Regions from separate parts of the Streptomyces sp. NPDC126497 genome, predicted to be linked through region 1. Evidence: predicted binding sites of a transcription regulator. Region 1 holds the regulator's gene; the other holds the start of a gene.
What was found. The regulator HspR, encoded in region 1, represses chaperone genes until heat shock. The targets are predictions, from matches to a motif close to TTGAGNNNNNNNNNCTCAA.
Positions count from the first base shown of each region.

Region 2: the regulator HspR is predicted to act here: its motif matches at 6,789-6,807, upstream of lon (endopeptidase La).

Region 1 covers NZ_JBEORT010000023.1:17,198-27,456, forward strand. The annotation lists gene ABTY20_RS13445 (substrate-binding domain-containing protein) at 95-1,213, opposite strand; gene ABTY20_RS13450 (heat shock protein transcriptional repressor HspR) at 1,478-1,927, opposite strand; gene dnaJ (molecular chaperone DnaJ) at 1,933-3,105, opposite strand; gene grpE (nucleotide exchange factor GrpE) at 3,142-3,810, opposite strand; gene dnaK (molecular chaperone DnaK) at 3,807-5,648, opposite strand; gene ABTY20_RS13470 (MraY family glycosyltransferase) at 5,740-6,777, opposite strand; gene ABTY20_RS13475 (heterodisulfide reductase-related iron-sulfur binding cluster) at 7,044-9,326, shown strand; gene ABTY20_RS13480 (FG-GAP-like repeat-containing protein) at 9,531-10,259, shown strand, end outside.
Region 2 covers NZ_JBEORT010000003.1:69,853-80,111, forward strand. The annotation lists gene ABTY20_RS02725 (multifunctional oxoglutarate decarboxylase/oxoglutarate dehydrogenase thiamine pyrophosphate-binding subunit/dihydrolipoyllysine-residue succinyltransferase subunit) at 1-3,116, opposite strand, end outside; gene ABTY20_RS02730 (hypothetical protein) at 3,170-3,373, opposite strand; gene ABTY20_RS02735 (HAMP domain-containing sensor histidine kinase) at 3,423-4,520, opposite strand; gene ABTY20_RS02740 (response regulator transcription factor) at 4,517-5,257, opposite strand; gene ABTY20_RS02745 (spermidine synthase family protein) at 5,383-6,090, opposite strand; gene lon (endopeptidase La) at 6,830-9,244, shown strand; gene ABTY20_RS02755 (lysozyme) at 9,315-10,136, opposite strand.

The DNA.
Region 1 (10,259 bases):
GCAACTATGCGCGGCCGCAACCGGCTGTGCAACACGGGCGGGGCCCGGCGCCGGTCGGGGGGAGCGGCGCCGTGGCCGGATAACGACGGGGCGGCTACTTCAGCTTGACGGCCGCGCAGGCCGCCTTGTACTCCGCGGTGCAGATGTCCGAGACGTCGTAGATCTTGTCGGCGATCACGGTGGCCTCGATGTTGTCCTTCGTCAGCGCGACCACGGGCACGAGCTGCGCCGGGATGTCCTTGTGCGTGGGGCTGTCCACCCGCTCGCGGGTCAGCGCGTCGAACTGGATGTCCTTGCCCTGGACCTTCGCCACGGCCATCTCGGCGGCGCTCTCGGCCTCCTCCGGGTAGGACTTGTAGACGCTCATGTACTGCTCGCCGACGAGGATGCGCTGCACCGCCGCGAGTTCGGCGTCCTGGCCGGTGATCGGGGGCAGGTCGGTCACGCCGGCGGCCTTCAGCGCCTTGACGATCCCGCCCGCCATGCCGTCGTTGGCGGAGTAGACCGCCTTGATGTCGCCCGCGCCGATCGCGTTGATCGCCTCGGTCATGTTGGCCTGGGCGTTCTCCGGCTTCCAGTCCTTGGTGTCGTAGGACTTGGCGATCGTCACCTTGCCCTTGAGCTCGGAGAGCGCGCTCGCCTTGAACTGCTTGGCGTTGGGGTCGGTCGACGAGCCGTTCATCATCACGATCTTGTCGGTGATGCCGCCGTCGCTCCCGAGCGACTCCAGCAGGGAACGGCCCTGCACCTCGCCGACCAGCGCGTTGTCGAAGGAGACGTACGCGTCGATCGGGCCCTCGGCCAGCCGGTCGTAGGCGATGACGGGGATGCCCGCGTCCTTGGCCTTCTGCACGCCGTCCGCGATGGCGTGCGAGTCGACCGGGTCCAGCACGATGACGTCGACCTCGTCGTCGATCATCTGCTGCATCTGGTCGGCCTGCTTGCCGGCGTCCGCCTCGGCGTTGGCGTACTCGACCTTGCCCTTCTTGTTGGTGAGCGACTCCACCTTCGTCTTGAAGATGGGGTAGTCGAACTGCTCGTACCGGGTGTTGGCCTTCTCCGGGAGCAGCAGCCCGACGGTGACGTCGTCGCCCTTGCCCGGGCTCGCCTCGTCGCTGCTCCCCGTCGCGTTGAGCACGCCGCATCCGGCGAGCATGACGGACATGGAGGTGGCGGCCACGGATATGGCGATACGACGCATGCGAGGGCTCACTTCAGGTGCGTTTCGGACGTGGGCACAGCTTTGCGGCCCATGTGACTGAAAAGCCAACGCTTCAGCCCCCGCCGGAGTCAAGGCCGTCCGCTTAACGAGATGGACACGGCACGGGGCGCCGGGCTCGTGAGAGACCTGCGGACGTCCGGCGAGGATCATCTGGACGCGCAGTCATACCATAGCCACACGCGAGCACGGACAAGCCAAGAGGCCCTGAGGTTCGGTGAACCTCAGGGCCTCCCGCGGCGCCCCGGGACCGGCGCCTCAGTCCTGCTGCTGCCGCTTGGGCCGCCACACCACCAGCGCGCTGGTGTGCTGCACCTCCTGGTACGGCACCAGGTCGCGGCGGTACGAGGCGTGCACCGCGGCCTCGCGCTGGCGCATCGCCGCCGCCGCCCCGTCGAGGGCGCCCTCCAGCTCGGCCACGCGGGCCTGGAGGGCGGCGACCTGGTTCTCCAGTTCGATGATGCGTTTGATCCCGGCCAGGTTGATGCCCTCGTCCTGTGACAGCTGCTGCACCTGACGGAGCAGCTCGATGTCACGGGCCGAGTAACGGCGGCCCCGGCCGGCCGTGCGGTCCGGCGACACGAGACCCAGCCGGTCGTACTGGCGCAGCGTCTGCGGGTGCAGACCGGAGAGCTGGGCCGCCACCGAGATGACGTAGACCGGGGTGTCCTGGGTCAGTTCATACGGATTGCGTCGACGGCCGTCCATGCAGATCAAGCTCCCTTCGCGGCCTGGAACAGCTCCGCCCGCGGATCGTCGTCCGCGGTCGCCTCGCGATACGCCACCAGTGCGTCACGAGCCTTCCCCGACACGTCCTTGGGAACACTCACCTCCACGGTGACCAGCAGATCACCGCGGGTGCCGTCCTTGCGGACCGCGCCCTTGCCACGGGCCCGCATGGTGCGCCCGTTGGGTGTGCCCGGCGGCAGCTTCAGCGTGACCGGCGGACCGCCCAGCGTCGGGACCCGCACCTCACCGCCGAGGGCGGCCTCGGCGAACGTGACGGGCACGGTGACGGTCAGGTTGTCGTCCTTGCGGCCGAACACCGGGTGGGTGCCGACGTGCACGACGACGTACAGATCACCGGCGGGACCGCCGCGCTCGCCCGGCGCGCCCTTGCCGCGCAGCCGGATCCGCTGGCCGTCGCTGACGCCCGCGGGGATGCGCACCTGCATGGTCCGCGAGGACTTGGCGCGGCCGCTGCCCTTGCAGATCTCGCAGGGCTCCTCCGCGATCAGACCGCGTCCCTTGCAGTCGGGGCAGGGATCGGTGAGCGAGAAGCCGCCGCCCGAGCCCCGCGCCACCTGGCCGGTGCCGACGCAGGTCGGGCACACGCGCGGTGTGCCGTTCTTGTCGCCGGTGCCCGAACAGGCCTTGCAGGGCGCCTGCGACGACATCCGCAGCGGGACCGTCGCGCCCTCGATCGCCTCGGTGAAGCTCAGCGTCACCTCGGACTCGATGTCCTGGCCGCGCCGCGGCTGGGTACGCGTGGTCCCCGCGCCGCCGCGGTTGAACAGGCCCCCGAAGACGTCACCCAGGCCGCCGCCGAAGCCGCCCGCCTGGCCGCCGGCCTGACCCCCGAAGAGGTCGCCCAGGTCGAAGTTGAAGGAGCCGCCGCCCGCGCCCGGCCCCGGGCGGAACCCGCCGGCGCCGAAGAGCGCGCGCGCCTCGTCGTACTCCTTGCGCTTCTTGGGGTCGCCGAGGACGTCGTTCGCCTCGGAGATCTCCTTGAACCGCTCCTCCGCCTTGGCGTTGCCCTTGTTGGCGTCCGGGTGGAACTCGCGGGCGAGCTTCCGGTACGCCTTCTTGATCTCGGCCTCGGTGGCGTCCTTGGGGACGCCGAGGACCTTGTAGAAGTCCTTCTCGATGAAGTCCTTGGTGCTCATCCCCGACGTCCCTCCTTCCCTGCGTCGACTCCCGCGTCAGCCCTCGTCCGGGCCACCGCTCTCCTTGTTCTCCGAGTCGTCCTGCGCCTCGGCGCCCTCCTCGGCCGGCTTGACGGTCTGCGCGCCGGGCTGCGGCTCGGCGACGGCCACCCGCGCGGGGCGGATGGTGCGCTCGCCGATGCGGTACCCCGGCTGCAGGATCGCCACGCACGTCGTCTCGGTGACGTCCGGCGCGTAACTGTGCATCAGCGCCTCGTGGATCGTCGGGTCGAAGGGCTCGCCCTCCTTGCCGAACTGCTGCAGACCCATCTTGGCGATGATCGTCTCCAGCGACTCGGCGACGGACTTGAAGCCGCCGACCAGCTCGCCGTGTTCCCGCGCGCGGCCGACGTCGTCGAGCACGGGGAGCAGCTCGCTCAGGAGGTTCGCCACGGCGATCTCCTTCACCGCGATCCGGTCACGCTCGACCCGGCGCCGGTAGTTCTGGAACTCGGCCTGGAGGCGCTGGAGGTCCGCCGTGCGCTCGTTGAGCGCCGTGCGCGCCTGGTCCAGCTGGGCCACCAGTGCCGCTTCCTGGCCCGTGTCCCCGGCCGGGGCCGCCCCCTCCTCCTCGGAGGGCTGGGCGGCGGCCTTCGGCTCGGCTTCCTCGGAGGGGACGTCGGGCTGCTGCGACTGCTCGTCGAAGCCCGGGGTCTCCTCGGTCACGCCGCACCGTCCTTGCGGTCCTCGTCGACGATCTCGGCGTCGACGACGTCGTCGTCGGCCTTGGCCTCGCCGGCACCGGCGGACGCACCGGCCGCCTGGGCGCCCTGGGCGTCGGCGTACATGGCCTGGCCCAGCTTCTGGGAGACGGCGGCGACCTTCTCCGTGGCGGTGCGGATCTCGGCGGTGTCCTCGCCCTTGAGCTTCTCCTTCAGCTCGGCGACGGCGGTCTCGACCTCGGTCTTGACGTCACCGGGGACCTTGTCCGCGTTGTCGCTGAGGAACTTCTCCGTCTGGTAGACGAGCTGCTCGCCCTGGTTGCGGGACTCGGCGGCCTCGCGGCGGGCGTGGTCCTCCTCCGCGTACTTCTCGGCCTCCTGGCGCATCCGGTCGACCTCGTCCTTCGGCAGCGAGGAGCCGCCGGTGACGGTCATCTTCTGCTCCTTGCCCGTGCCCAGGTCCTTCGCGGTCACGTGCATGATGCCGTTGGCGTCGATGTCGAAGGAGACCTCGATCTGCGGGACGCCGCGCGGCGCCGGGGGCAGACCGGTCAGCTCGAACATGCCGAGCTTCTTGTTGTACGCGGCGATCTCGCGCTCGCCCTGGTAGACCTGGATCTGCACGGACGGCTGGTTGTCCTCGGCCGTGGTGAAGATCTCGGAGCGCTTGGTCGGGATCGTGGTGTTGCGCTCGATCAGCTTGGTCATGATGCCGCCCTTGGTCTCGATGCCGAGGGACAGCGGGGTGACGTCGAGCAGCAGGACGTCCTTGACCTCGCCCTTGAGCACACCGGCCTGGAGCGCGGCGCCGATCGAGACGACCTCGTCCGGGTTGACGCCCTTGTTGGCCTCCTTGCCGCCGGTCAGCTCCTTGACGAGCTCGGCGACGGCGGGCATGCGGGTGGAACCGCCGACGAGGACCACGTGGTCGATCTCGGACAGCTGGATGCCGGCGTCCTTGACGACGTTGTGGAACGGCGTCTTGCAGCGCTCGAGCAGGTCCGCGGTCAGCTGCTGGAACTGGGCGCGGGTCAGCTTCTCGTCGAGGTGCAGGGGGCCCTCGGCGGAGGCGGTGATGTAGGGGAGGTTGATCGTGGTCTCGGTGGACGAGGACAGCTCGATCTTCGCCTTCTCGGCGGCCTCGCGCAGACGCTGCAGCGCCATCTTGTCCTTGGCCAGGTCCACGCCGTGCCCGGACTGGAACTGCTTGACCAGGTAGTCGACGACGCGCTGGTCCCAGTCGTCACCGCCGAGGTTGTTGTCACCGTTGGTGGCCTTCACCTCGACGACGCCGTCGCCGATCTCCAGCAGCGAGACGTCGAACGTACCGCCACCGAGGTCGAAGACCAGGATGACCTGCTCGTCCTTGTCCAGGCCGTACGCCAGGGCGGCGGCCGTCGGCTCGTTGACGATGCGCAGCACGTTCAGGCCGGCGATCTCGCCGGCCTCCTTGGTGGCCTGGCGCTCGGCGTCGTTGAAGTACGCCGGGACGGTGATGACCGCGTCCGTGACCTTCTCGCCCAGGTACGCCTCGGCGTCACGCTTCAGCTTCTGCAGCACGAAGGCGCTGATCTGCTGCGGGTTGAAGTCCTTGCCGTCCAGGTTGATCTTCCAGTCGGTGCCCATGTGGCGCTTGACCGACCGGATGGTCCTGTCGACGTTGGTGACGGCCTGGCGCTTGGCCACCTCGCCGACCAGCACCTCGCCGTTCTTGGCGAAGGCGACGACGGACGGCGTGGTCCTGGCGCCCTCGGCGTTGGTGATGACGGTGGGCTCGCCGCCCTCCAGAACGCTGACGACGGAGTTAGTCGTGCCCAGGTCGATGCCGACCGCACGTGCCATTTCGATTCCTCCATGACTTGAGTGGAACGGACTCAAGCATGCCTGACACCCGGCGCAGGGTCAACAGAGCTGAGTCGAGCAGGCTCAACTCTCATCCACTCCTTACACGCAACCGGTCCGTGACCTGCGGCGACGCCTCGGAAGATCGCTGGCGAGGGTGAAAAACAGGAGGGACGGGAAGGCGCAGGAGCGCGAGGACGACCACCGCGGCCACCGCCGCCACCCAGACCGTCGCACCCCCGGAGACCCGTCCGGTGTGCGCGGCCACTCCCACGAGTACCCCGCCCAGCGACGCCACGCCGAGCAGGACGGTCACCGCGCGGGGAGCGAGTCCGAGCCGGCGCAGCCGGTGCCCGAGGTGGTCCGGCCGGCCGCGCGTCACGGGCCACCGGGACAGCCGTCGCGCGAGGACCACCAGGACGGCGTCGGCGCACACCACGGCCGTCAGGGCGAACAGCACCCCGGCGCCGGCCCCGGTCCCCTGGCCGGCCCGCACGAACACCGCCGCCGCGGCCACCACGAACCCGGCGAACAGCGAGCCGCCGGCGCCGAGCCCGGACCGCGCGGGGTGCCAGTTGTGCAGCAGGAACCCGGCGAGCGCGGCGGCCAGCACGCTCAGCAGCAGCGCGATCCCGTCCATCAGCTCGGCCGCCGCACAGGCCGCCGTCCCGAACGCGGTCACCACCCCCACGGTGCCGGCCAGCCCGTCGGCGTGGTCGAGCCCCCGGAAGGCGGCGGTGACCGCCACGACCCACCCCACGGCGAGCACGCCCGCCGGCACCCCGGTCTCCGCGTACGGCACGACGAGCGCCGCCGCCACGGCCGTACCGGCGAGCGGGACCCACCACCGCAGCCGCCACACGTCGGCGGCCAGCCCGAGGACGCCGACCCAGACCCCGGCGGCCAGCAGCCGCCCGACCCCGGTGCCGAGCGGGGCGTGTCCCGCCCGGTCGCCGACCCCCGCCACCAGCACGGTCGCGAGCACGACGGCCGTTCCCCCGGACAGCGGCAGCGCCCAGCGGCGTCTGCGGTCCAGGATTCCCAGGCGCAGGGCGGGGACCCGCAGCAGCTCCGCGAGGAGGGCGGAGAACAGCAGGGCGGTGGCGGCGGCGACGATCCCGTAGAGCACGGATATAAGTTAGGGGCGTATGGGCCGATTTATCGCGAATAACACGAGGGGATCCCGGACGCCCTTCGGGACACCCCGGGACGCCTCCGTAGGCGACCCTGAGCGATTCAGATCACCCCGCGCCCGGCTACAGTGCGGCCGGGGATGGGGGTAGTCTCGAACGGACTACATAAGTTACCGCTTAGTAATGTCGGGGCAGCCTTACCGGAGACCCCGTCGACGTTCCGCACATCCCCTCAAACCCCTCGCAGGCCCGAGGAGCCCTCATGCAACTCGCCGCGATCATCGTGTCGCTGGTCCTGACCGTGGTCGGCGTTGCGCTGCTCGCACGCGCGATCGGCCAGTTCGTCCGGTACTTCAAGCTGGGCCAGCCGGTCCCGGCCGGCGCCCGGACCGACAACCCCTACCAGCGCAGTGTGACCCTGGTGCGGGAGTTCCTCGGCCACACCCGCATGAACCGGTGGGGCGTCGTCGGCATCGCCCACTGGTTCGTCGCGATCGGCTTCCTGACGCTGCCGCCGACCCTCGCCCAGGCGTTCGGCCAGCTCTTCCAGGCCGACTGGGTGCTCCCGGTCATCGGCGGCTTCCTGCCGTTCGAGCTCTACATCGAGTTCATCGGCGTGATGACCGTGCTCGGCATCGCCGTGCTCATCGTCATCCGCCTGCTGAGCCTGCCGTCGCGCCCGGGCCGCAAGTCCCGCTTCGCCGGCTCCAAGGCGGGCCAGGCGTACTTCGTCGAGTACGTCATCCTCACCATCGGCCTGGCCATCTACGTGCTGCGCGGCCTGGAGGGCGCGCTGCACCACGTGGACCACTACGAGGCCGCCTACTTCGCCTCGTACCCGCTGGTCCTGGCCTTCAAGGGCCTGTCGGTCGCCACGCTGCAGAACCTGGTCTACCTGGTCGCCATGATCAAGATCGGGACCTCGTTCGTCTGGATGATCGTGGTCTCGCTCAACACCAACATGGGTGTGGCCTGGCACCGGTTCCTGGCCTTCCCGAACATCTGGTTCAAGCGGGAGGCGGACGGCGGGGTCGCGCTGGGCGCGCTGCAGCCGATGACCTCCGGCGGCAGGCCGATCGACTTCACCGATCCCGGTGACGACGACGTCTTCGGCGTCTCCCAGGTCGAGCAGTTCTCCTGGAAGGGCCTGCTGGACTTCTCCACCTGCACCGAGTGCGGCCGCTGCCAGTCGCAGTGCCCGGCCTGGAACACCGGCAAGCCGCTGTCCCCGAAGCTGCTGATCATGTCGCTGCGCGACCACGCGCACGCCAAGGCCCCCTACCTGCTGGCCGGCGGCGGCAAGACCATGGAGGGCGAGGAGAAGGCGTCCGCGGAGCAGCTGGCCGGTGTGCCGGCCGCCGCGCTCGCGGAGGCCGAGCGCCCGCTGATCGGCACCGCCGAGGACAACGGCGTCATCGACCCGGACGTGCTGTGGTCCTGCACCACCTGCGGCGCCTGCGTCGAGCAGTGCCCGGTGGACATCGAGCACGTCGACCACATCGTCGACATGCGCCGCTACCAGGTGATGATCGAGTCCGCGTTCCCCTCCGAGGCGGGCACGATGCTCAAGAACCTGGAGAAGAAGGGCAACCCCTGGGGCCTGGCGAAGAAGCAGCGCCTGGAGTGGACCAAGGAGGTCGACTTCGAGGTCCCGGTCGTCGGCAAGGACCTCGAGGACCTCTCCGAGGTCGAGTACCTGTACTGGGTCGGCTGCGCCGGCGCCCTGGAGGACCGCGCCAAGAAGACCACCAAGGCCTTCGCGGAGCTGCTGCACATCGCGGGCGTGAAGTTCGCCATCATGGGCGGCGACGAGAAGTGCACCGGCGACTCCGCCCGCCGCCTGGGCAACGAGCCGCTGTTCCAGGAACTCGGCATGGAGAACGTCGCCGCGCTGAACATGGCCTTCGGCGAGGAGACGGACGACGAGGGCAAGGTCGTGCCCGAGTCGGCGAAGCCCAGGTCGGCGAAGAAGATCGTCGCCACCTGCCCGCACTGCCTCAACACCCTGGGCAACGAGTACCCGCAGCTCGGCGGCGACTACGAGGTCATCCACCACACCCAGCTGCTGCAGCACCTGGTCGACGAGGGCAGGCTGATCCCGGTCACCCCGGTCGAGGGCATCATCACCTACCACGACCCGTGCTACCTGGGCCGCCACAACAAGATCTACACGCCCCCGCGCGAGATCATCGGCAAGGTCCCGGGCCTGCGCAACGAGGAGATGCACCGCCACAAGGAACGCGGCTTCTGCTGCGGCGCGGGCGGCGCCCGGATGTGGATGGAGGAGCGGATCGGCAAGCGCATCAACAACGAGCGCGTCGACGAGGCCCTCTCCCTGAACCCCGACATCGTCTCCACCGCCTGCCCGTTCTGCCTGGTCATGCTGACCGACTCGGTCAACGGCAAGAAGAACGAGGGCAAGGCCAAGGAAACCGTCCAGGTCGTCGACGTCGCCCAGCTGCTGCTGGACTCCGTCAAGACCCCGGCCGACCCCACCGGCGACGCGACCAGCGAGACCGCCCCCGAACCCGAACCCGTCAAGTAACGCGACGCACCACCGAAGGGGCCGCCCACCAGGGCGGCCCCTTCGCCATGTTCACGTACAACCCTCCGGCCCACTCGAAGGTCTCCTGGTCGGCGGCCATCCGTGAACCACAGGACAACTCGGGGCGAACACGGGTGCCACACCGCACCAGCATCCGTGAACGGCCGTGCCCGGCGACCGTCCCGCACCCCGCAGGAGACCTCCTTGCACAAGAACCTCCGCACCGCCCTGGCGACCGCCACCGCGGCCGCGCTCACCGGCGGCCTGCTGGTCGCCATGGCCGGCCCCGCGTCCGCCGCCCCCTCGGGCGTCGACGGCGACTTCAACGGCGACGGCTACCGGGACGTCGCCGTCACCGCCCCCCTCGCCTCCGTGAGCGGCAAGGGCAGCGCCGGCGCGGTGACGATCCTCTACGGTTCCCCCCAGGGCGCCGGCGCGGGCAGGATCCAGACCCTCACCCAGGACAGCGCGGGCGTCCCCGGCGCCGCCGAGAAGGACGACCAGTTCGGCGCCCACACCGCGCCCGGCGACTTCAACGGCGACGGCTACGCCGACCTCGCCGTGGGCGCCCCGGGCGAGGACGCGGGCACCGACGCCGACGGCGGCACCGTCGTCATCCTGTGGGGCGGCTCCGGCGGCCTCTCCGGCGGCACCACCGTGTCCGACCCCACCCGCTCCGTCCACGACTGGTTCGGCCAGGTGGTCGCCGCCGGCGACTACGACGGCGACGGCAAGGCCGACCTCGCGATCGCCTCGGACATCAACAAGGTCGACATCTACCGCGGCGGATTCACCAAGTCCGGCTCCACCGGCGGCCGCTACACCGTCACCCCGCCCATCCTGAAGGTCCCGGGCATCGACATCTTCAACCTCACCCCCGGCGACACCGACGCCGACGGCCGCACCGACCTGGTCGTCGACGGCTTCGAGGGC
Region 2 (10,259 bases), on a different contig from region 1:
TTCCACTTCTGCTCGGCCGAGGAGATGAACTCGTCCACGACCGTCTGCGCGCCGTTGACGAAGTCGCCGAACTGCGCCTCCCACAGCACGAGGGCGTCGGGGCGGGCCAGCGAGTAGCCGTACTCGAAGCCCATCGCCGCGTACTCGGACAGCAGGGAGTTGTAGACGTTCAGCCGCGCCTGGTCCTCGGAGAGGTACTGCAGCGGCGTGTACTCCTCGCCCGTGCTGCGGTCGATGATGACCGCGTGGCGCTGGCCGAAGGTGCCGCGCTGGGAGTCCTGGCCGGCGAGCCGGACCGGGACGCCCTCCAGGAGCAGGGAGCCGAAGGCGAGGGTCTCGCCCATGCCCCAGTCGATGGTGCCGTCCTCGACCATCGTCGCGCGGCGCTGCAGCTGCGGCAGCAGACGCGGGTGGACGGTGATGTGGTCGGGGATGTTGACCTGGGACTCGGCGATCCGCTTGACGGTCTCCGTGGTCACCGCGGTGTTCACGGCGACCGGGAACTCGGCCTGCGGGTCGGAGGTCTCCACGGAGCCGGGCTGGCTGGTGGCCTCGCGGACCTCCGTGAAGACCTTCTCCAGCTGGCCCTGGTAGTCCTGCAGCGCCTGCTCGGCCTCTTCCAGGGTGATGTCGCCGCGACCGATCAGGGACTCGGTGTAGAGCTTGCGCACCGAGCGCTTCTTGTCGATCAGGTCGTACATCAGCGGCTGGGTGAAGGCCGGGTTGTCCGACTCGTTGTGACCGCGGCGGCGGTAGCAGATGAGGTCGATCACCACGTCCTTGTTGAACGCCTGGCGGAACTCGAAGGCGAGCCGCGCGACGCGGACCACGGCCTCCGGGTCGTCGCCGTTCACGTGGAAGATCGGGGCCTCGATCATCCTCGCCACGTCCGTCGCGTACATCGACGAGCGGGACGACTCCGGGGCGGCGGTGAAGCCGACCTGGTTGTTGATGACGATGTGGACCGTGCCGCCGGTGCGGTAGCCGCGCAGCTGCGACATGTTCAGGGTCTCGGCCACCACGCCCTGGCCCGCGAAGGCCGCGTCGCCGTGGATCGCCACCGGCAGGACGGTGAAGTCCGTGCCGCCCTTGCCGATGATGTCCTGCTTGGCGCGGGCGACGCCCTCCAGGACCGGGTCCACCGCCTCCAGGTGCGAGGGGTTCGCGACCAGCGAGACCTTGATCTGCTCGCCGTCCAGGCCGGTGAAGGTGCCCTCGGCGCCCAGGTGGTACTTCACGTCGCCGGAGCCGTGCATCGACTTCGGGTCGAGGTTGCCCTCGAACTCGCGGAAGATCTGCGCGTACGACTTGCCGACGATGTTCGCCAGCACGTTCAGCCGGCCGCGGTGGGCCATGCCGATGACGACCTCGTCCAGGCGGGACTCGGCGGCCGAGTCCAGCACCGCGTCCAGCAGCGGGATGACGGACTCGCCGCCCTCCAGGGAGAAGCGCTTCTGGCCGACGTACTTGGTCTGCAGGAAGGTCTCGAAGGCCTCCGCCGCGTTCAGCCGGCGCAGGATGCGCAGCTGCTCCTCGCGCTCGGGCTTGGTGTGCGAGCGCTCGATGCGGTCCTGGATCCACTTGCGCTGCTTGGGGTCCTGGATGTGCATGAACTCGACGCCGGTGGTGCGGCAGTACGAGTCGCGCAGCACGCCGAGGATGTCGCGCAGCTTCATCAGGGACTTGCCGGCGAAGCCGCCGACGGCGAACTCGCGCTCCAGGTCCCACAGGGTGAGGCCGTGCTCGACGATGTCCAGGTCGGGGTGCTTGCGCTGGCGGTACTCCAGCGGGTCGGTGTCGGCCATGACGTGGCCGCGGACCCGGTAGGAGTGGATCAGCTCGAAGACCCGGGCGGCCTTGGTGACGTCGTCGTCGTGGGAGGCGTCGATGTCCTTGAGCCAGCGGACCGGCTCGTAGGGGATGCGCAGCGCCTCGAAGATCTCGTCGTAGAAGTTCTTCTCGCCGAGCAGGAGGTTGGCGACCGCGCGGAGGAACTCGCCGGAGGCGGCGCCCTGGATCACCCGGTGGTCGTAGGTCGACGTGAGCGTCATGACCTTGGAGATGCCGAGCTTGTTCAGGGTGTCCTGGGAGGTGCCCTGGAACTCCGCAGGGTAGTCCATGGAGCCGACGCCCATGATCAACGACTGGCCGGGCATCAGGCGCGGCACGGAGTGGACGGTGCCGAGGCCGCCGGGGTTGGTCAGGGAGACCGTGACACCGGTGAAGTCGTCCATCGTCAGCTTGTTCTCACGGGCACGACGGACGATGTCCTCGTAGGCCTGCCAGAACTCGAAGAAGTTCAGCGTCTCGGCCTTCTTGATGGCCGCGACGACCAGCTGGCGGTCGCCGTTGGGCTTCACCAGGTCGATGGCGAGACCGAGGTTGACGTGCTCCGGCTTCACCAGGGTCGGCTTGCCGTCCACCCGGGCGAACGAGTGGTTCATCGCCGGCATGGCCTTGATGGCCTGCACCATCGCGTAGCCGATGAGGTGCGTGAAGGAGATCTTCCCGCCCCGGGCCCGCTTGAGGTGGTTGTTGATGACGATGCGGTTGTCGAACAGCAGCTTCACCGGGACCGCGCGCACGGACGTGGCCGTGGGCAGCTCCAGGGAGGCGTCCATGTTCTTCGCCACGGCGGCGGACGGGCCGCGCAGGGTGACCTGCTCGGGGCCGGTCTTCGCCTCGCCGGCGGGCTCCGCCTTGGGCTTGGCGGCGGCGGGCTTCGCGGCGGGCGCGGCGGCCTTCGCCGGAGCCTGTGCCGGGGCCTTGGCGGCGGCCGGCTCGGCGGCGGGCGCCGGCGCGGCGGCAGCGGGCTGCGCGGCCGCCGAAGCGGGCGCGGCGGGCTGGGCCGGAGCGGCCGGCTGAGCCGGGGGGGTGGTGGTTCCCGCGGCCCCCGCGGCCGCGGTACCCGCCGGGGCCGAGGTCGCAGGCGCGCCCGGCTTGTAGTCGGCGAAGAAGTCCCACCAGGCTCGGTCCACCGAGTTCGGGTCCTGGAGGTACTGCTGGTAGATCTCGTCGACGAGCCATTCGTTGGCACCGAAGGCCGCAGCGGGGTTCTTACCCGCTTGGTCGGTGTCGGTCGAGATGCTCGAGTTACTGGGGGACTGTGGCGACACGGCGTCAACCGCCCTCTTCCGCTTCGCAAGATGATGGACAGCGGAAATAAAGGCTACGCCCCCGAGCGCGAGAAGGTCAGGCCGGGCCCGTTCATCGTCGCGTAAGTCACATCGTGGCGGGTGTTTCGGTGCGTGAAATGGCGGGAAAAAACCGTGGTTTTGATTCCACGGGCCGTCTCGGGGATCGCCAGGTAGGGACCCGGCGCGCAGCTCACGCGGGCCTCTGCCTGATCACACGTGTCCGTCAGTGCGAACACGGATGGACCGTGTGGTTCCACTTCGAACTTTACGTCAACTCGGTGCGGATCACTCTCCCGGAAGAGTGATGAGAATCCGGCAACCCCGCTCGGATTCGGCCACTCCGATCCGTCCGCCGTGCAGATCCACCGCCCAGCGGGCGATCGCGAGCCCGAGACCGGTGCCGCCGTCGCTGCCCGGACCGTGCGGCCGGTTGACGTTGCCCCGGTTGAACCGTTCGAAGACGCGGTGCCACTCGGTCCGCGGAATACCGGGCCCCTCGTCCAGCACCTCCAGCTCCAGCGACTCCGGCCGGTCCCCGCGCCGCGCCCGGACCGTCACCCGGCCGTGCGGCGGGCTGTGCTTGACCGCGTTGTCGATGAGGTTGGCGACGACCTGGTGGATGCGCTCCGGATCGGCGTGCGCGACGAGCTCCGGCGGCGACACGTCGAGGTGCAGATGGACGTCCGTACGGGTGTGGCTGCCCGATCCGGAGGCCATGCCCGCCCGGGCCGAGGCGACCATGTTGGCCTCCTTCAGCACGCCGGACAGGTACGGCCACACCTCGAACCGGCGCTTCTTCAGCGGCACCACGCCGTTGTCCAGGCGGGACAGGTCGAGCAGCGTCTCCACGAGGCGTCCGAGGCGCTCGGTCTGCTTCAGGGCCGTGCGCATCGTCTCGGGATCGGCCTGCGTGACGCCGTCGACGATGTTCTCCAGCACCGCGCGCAGGCCCGCGATGGGGGTGCGCAGCTCGTGCGAGACGTTGGCGACCAGCTCCTTGCGGTGACGGTCCTGGGCCTCCAGCTCGTCGGCCATGACGTTGATGACCTGGGCCAGGTCGCCCAGCTCGTCCCGGCGGTTCTCGCGCACCCGGCGGGTGTAGTCGCCGTGCGAGATGGAACGGGCCACGGCGTTCATGTCGTCCAGCGGCGCGGTGAGCGAGTGCGCCACGAACTGCGTGATGAGCAGGGTGGCGATCATCGAGAAGATCGTGATGAAGCGCAGTTCCGTCTTGGTGTGCACGGCGATCACCGAAAGACCCGTGGTGATCAGGACCGAGACGACGACCAGCGCACCGAGTTTGGTCTGGATCGAGAACGGGCGCACGCCGCTGCGGGACCGCCGCGCTCCGGGGCCCCCGCGTCCGGCCGGACCGTCGCTCATGGCGTCGGAGTCTCCAGGGCGTAGCCCACGCCGTGCACGGTGCGGATGCGCTCGGCGCCGATCTTCCGGCGCAGCGCCTTGATGTGGCTGTCCACCGTCCGGGTACCGGAGGCGTCCGCCCAGTCCCAGACCTCGGCCAGCAGCTGCTCGCGGGAGAGCACCGCGCGGGGGGTGTTCGCCAGGCACACCAGGAGGTCGAACTCGGTGGGCGTCAGGTGGACGTCCTCGCTGCGCACCCGCACCCTGCGCTGCGCGTGGTCGATCTCCAGTTCGCCCAGGCGCAATATGCCGCTGCGCGGGGTCGTCGCCGCGAGGGCCGCCCGCTCCATGCGGCGCAGCAGCACGTGCACGCGTGCCGCGAGCTCCCGCATGGAGAAGGGCTTCGTCATGTAGTCGTCGGCGCCGACGCCCAGCCCGACCAGCATGTCGGTCTCGTCGTCCCGCGCGGTGAGCATCAGCACCGGCACCGGCCGCTGGGCCTGCACGCGCCGGCAGACCTCCAGGCCGTCGAAGCCCGGCAGCATGATGTCGAGGATCAGCAGATCGGGCTGCCAGGCCTCCGCCGTGTCCACCGCGGACGGACCGTCGCCCGCCGTTTGCACCAGGAATCCCTCGGCGCGCAGGCGCGTCGCGATGGCGTCCACGATCGTCGCATCGTCCTCGACCACCAGGACCCGGCGCTGGGCGCCGGGGGCGGTCGTGGCCGTGCCGTTGTGGGAGGTCTGTGTCTGCTCCATCGCGCGCCCCTGAGGTGTGCTTTTTCCGGAATCCGTGGGGTGATCCGTCGTCTGCGCATCACTGCGATTGACGCTTGAATGATCCGCGTCAGGGCAGCAGCGTACGGGGATGCACCGCGGCTTTGCTATCCAGGGCGGACGCCGAGGTGCACGACGTCCGGAACGCCCCGGGCAACGGGGACCTCTTCGGTACGCACCTGCCGGAATCCGGCATTCCGCAAGGTTCCCTCGAATTCCGGGGAGGGCTTCGCCGACCACACGGCGAGCACCCCGCCGGCCTTCAACGCCCTTGCGCAGGCAGCCAGTCCGGCCGGTGTGTAAAGCCCGTCGTTGTCCTCGGTGACAGTCCAGTCGGGCCCGTTGTCGATGTCGAGGCAGAGCGCGTCGAACGTGTCGGACGTCTCATCGAGGTAACGGAGGAGGTCCATTTCGACGATCTCCGTGCGCGGGTCGGCGAGGGCCCGTGAGGAGAGCGCGGCGAGCGGCCCCGCGCGGTGCCACTCGATGATCGCCGGTTCGCGTTCCACCACGGTGATGCGCCCCCAGCGGGACTGCCCGGCGGCGTGTGCGAGCGAGAAGCCCACCCCGAGGCCGCCGATCAGGACGCGCGGCTCCGCCGCGCGCGCGTCGAGGGCGGCCAGCGCGGCGTCGACCAGCCGCCGTTCCGAACGGCCGTCGGAGGTGTCCATCAGGAAGCAGCCGTTGGCGATGATCTGCAGGAGGTCGCCGTGCCGGCGCAGCACGACCTCGCCGTACGGGCCCTCGCGGCGGTCCAGGACCTCGGGGAGCGGTGGGCGGGTGGTGGTCGACGGTGCGTGGGTGCGTTCCGGCATGGATGGGGGAGCCTTCCGGGCCGTGGCGGGCGCGTTTCCTCGGGCGGGGAGAAGGGGTGGTGTCGCGTCGAGTGCGTGACCTTCCGTCATGGGGCCTTCCGTGGTGGTGACCGGGTGGACCTGGTGGACCGCGGAAGGCGGGGGCGCCGTTCGTGGTGCCGGGCCCCCGGGGGATCGCGATCCGCACCCGATTCAAGCATCCGGTCGGCGGGGGCGAGGGGGCGTTGCGCGGGGTCGGGACCCTCCCGGGCGGTGTGGCGCGCCGGGCGTCCCCCGGGCGAAGGGCGAACACGTCCGGGGGACCGTCGGCCTCTCCGGGCCCGTCCACTCCGGTGCCTGGGGGAGGTCTCACTCGTTCAGGTGAGGGACTGGTCGTTCCGCTGCCCGGGGAGGAGCTCGGACCCCGGCCCTCGGGGGCACGCGGAGCACCTGCCGCGGGTGCGGCTCCGGAGACCCTTCTGGCGCGGGGTGATCGAGGAGATCGTGAGCGGCGCCGCCCGGCCGGATCGGCCGGCTGCCGACGGCGCGCGGTCGGCGGCGGCCCTCACCCGGTGCCGCCGCCGGGAAGGCGCTCCGCGCCCCGCGGGACCGCCCGCGGAATGACGCCGCGGAGCGAAGGGTTCCCTGTCACAGGGGCGCCCGGAGGATGATCGCTCAGAGCGAACACGCTGTGGGGAACATTCGGTGGATCACAAGCATTGAGTCGGCATAACTCAACTTGACTGCCGAAGGGGAGATCATGGCTGCTGAGTCCGCATCGCTCGCCCTGCCCGTGCTGCCGCTCGACGACGAGGTCGTGCTGCCCGGGATGGTGGTTCCGCTGGACCTGAGCGATTCCGAGGTGCGCGCCGCGGTGGAGGCCGCCCAGGCCGCCGCCCGGACCGAGCCGGGGAAGCCCAGGGTGCTGCTGGTGCCACGCGTCGACGGGACCTACGCCGGCACCGGTGTGCTGGGCACGGTCGAGCAGGTCGGCCGGCTGGCCGACGGCGATCCGGGCGCCCTGATCCGCGGCCGGGGCCGCGTGCGGATCGGCGCCGGGACCACCGGGCCGGGCGCGGCGCTGTGGGTGGAGGGCACCCGCATCGACGAGAACGTGCCCGAGCCGCTGCCGGGACACGTGACCGAACTGGTCAAGGAGTACAAGGCGCTCGCCACCGCCTGGCTGCGCAAGCGCGGCGCCTGGCAGGTCGTCGACCGCGTCCAGGCCATCGACGACGTCTCCGCGCTCGCCGACAACTCCGGCTACTCGCCGTTCCTGACCACCGAGCAGAAGGTCGCCCTGCTGGAGACCACCGACCCGGTGGCCCGCCTGAAGCTCGCCACCCAGCAGCTGCGCGACCACCTCGCCGAGCAGGACGTCGCCGAGACCATCGCCAAGGACGTCCAGGAGGGCGTCGACAAGCAGCAGCGCGAGTTCCTGCTGCGCCGCCAGCTCGAAGCCGTGCGCAAGGAGCTGCGTGAGCTCAACGGCGAGAAGGAGGGCGAGGAGTCCGACGACTACCGCGCCCGCGTGGAGGCCGCCGACCTGCCGGAGAAGGTGCGCGAGGCGGCGCTCAAGGAGGTCGACAAGCTGGAGCGGTCCTCCGACCAGTCGCCCGAGGGCTCGTGGATCCGCACCTGGCTCGACACGGTCCTGGAGATGCCGTGGAACGAGCGCACCGAGGACGCGTACGACATCCAGGGCGCCCAGGCCGTCCTCGACGCCGAGCACGCGGGCCTGGCGGACGTGAAGGAACGGATCACCGAGTACCTGGCGGTGCGCAAGCGGCGCAGCGACCGGGGTCTGGGCGTGGTCGGGGGACGGCGCGGCGGCGCCGTGCTCGCCCTCGTCGGCCCGCCCGGCGTCGGCAAGACCAGCCTCGGCGAGTCCGTCGCCCACGCGATGGGCCGGAAGTTCGTCCGCGTCGCCCTCGGCGGCGTCCGCGACGAGGCCGAGATCCGCGGCCACCGCCGCACCTACGTCGGCGCGCTGCCCGGCCGGATCGTGCGGGCGATCAAGGAGGCCGGCTCGATGAACCCGGTCGTCCTGCTCGACGAGATCGACAAGGTGGGCTCGGACTTCCGCGGCGACCCGGCGGCCGCCCTGCTGGAGGTCCTCGACCCGGCGCAGAACCACACCTTCCGGGACCACTACCTGGAGGTCGAGCTCGACCTGTCGGACGTCGTGTTCCTCGCGACGGCCAACGTGCTGGAAGCCATCCCGGAGGCCCTGCTGGACCGCATGGAGCTGGTCCGCCTCGACGGCTACACCGAGGACGAGAAGGTCGTCATCGCCCGCGACCACCTGCTCCCGCGCCAGCGGGAGCGCGCCGGGCTGGCCGAGGACGAGGTCACGGTCGACGAGGGGGCGCTGCGCAGGCTGGCCGGCGAGTACACCCGCGAGGCCGGCGTGCGCACCCTGGAGCGGTCCATCGCGCGGCTGCTGCGCAAGGTGGCCGCCCAGCACGAACGGGGCGAGCGGGAGCTGCCCTTCACCGTCACCGCGGACGACCTGCGGGACCTGATCGGCCGGCCGCACCACGTGCCCGAGTCCGCCCAGGACCCGGCCGAGCGCCGCACCGCCGTCCCCGGTGTCGCCACCGGGCTCGCGGTGACCGGCGCCGGCGGGGACGTCCTCTACGTCGAGGCGTCCCTGGCCGACCCGGAGACGGGCGCGGCGGGACTGACCCTGACCGGCCAGCTGGGTGACGTGATGAAGGAGTCGGCGCAGATCGCGCTGAGCTTCCTGCGCAGTCACGGCGCCGAGCTGGAGCTGCCGGTCGCCGACCTGAAGGACCGGGGCGTGCACATCCACTTCCCGGCGGGCGCGGTGCCCAAGGACGGCCCGAGCGCGGGCATCACGATGACCACCGCCCTGGCCTCGCTGCTCTCCGGCCGGCTGGTCCGCACCGACGTGGCGATGACCGGCGAGGTGTCGCTGACCGGGCGGGTGCTGCCGATCGGCGGGGTGAAGCAGAAGCTGCTCGCCGCGCACCGCGCGGGGATCACCACCGTGATCGTCCCCAAGCGCAACGAGCCCGACCTGGACGACGTCCCGGCGGAGGTGCTGGACAAGCTCGACGTCCACGCCGTCACCGACGTCCGCCAGGTCCTGGAGCTGGCGCTGTCGCCCGCGACCAGCGGCGCGGCGCCGGAGGTCCCGGTCGCCGTGTGACGGAGCGGCCGGACGGCGAGGCCCGGGTCCCGTGACGGAGGCCCGGGCCTCGCCCGTCGCCGGGACCGGATCAGCCGGCCGCGAAGGCCCGCAGCCGGTCGGGGGTGCCGTTGAAGCGGTCGTGGTCCCCGACCGTCGGGCCGGTCGAGGTGTACTGCCACATCGTGTACGTGCTCCAGCCGGCGGGCAGTTCGCCCGGGGTGGAGGCGTAGCGGGCGATCCACAGCGGCGTGGTGGGGGCGAAGCCCGCGTAGTCGCCGGTGCACTGCTTCCACCAGCTGGTGGCCGTGTAGAGGACGGCGCTGCGGCCGGTGCGCTCCCGGTACCGGTCCAGGAAGTCGCGGATCCAGCTCACCATCGCGCTCTGCGACTTGCCGTAGCAGGCGTCGCCGTAGGGGTTCCACTCGATGTCGAGCACGCCCGGCAGGGTCCGCCCGTCGGCCGACCAGCCGCCGCCCCGGCTGACGAAGTAGTCGGCCTGGGCGGCGCCGCTCGCGGTGTCGGGCGTGCCGAAGTGGTAGGCGCCGCGGACCATGCCGACGTCGTAGGAGCCGTCGTACTGCTGGGAGTGGTACGGGTTGGTGTAGTACGTCCCCTCCGTGGCCTTGGCGTAGGCCCACCGGACGCCGCTGTTCCACAGGGTCGTCCAGGCGACGTCGCCCTGGTGGCTGGAGACGTCCACCCCCTCCGTATGGGCGGTGCGGACGGTGGGGAGACCGCCGCCGCCGTCGTCGTGGGCGAGCACGCCCACGCCCATGTGGGCGGAGCCGCGCGGAGGGGCGCCGGGGGAGGAGGCGGCCGCGGCGGCCGTGTGGGGGAGCGAGAGCACCGCGAGCAGGACCGCGGTCGCGAGCGCGCGTATGCGGAGGAGGCCGGATCTGTGCACAGGCATGACGCATCTCCGAAAGGTCGGTGGGGGGCGAACCCGGAAGGTGACCCGTATCCCCTGTGGGGGCATGCCGCGCGGTCGCCCGGTGGGGAGACCGCGCACGTGGACCACGACGGGGCGGGTGCC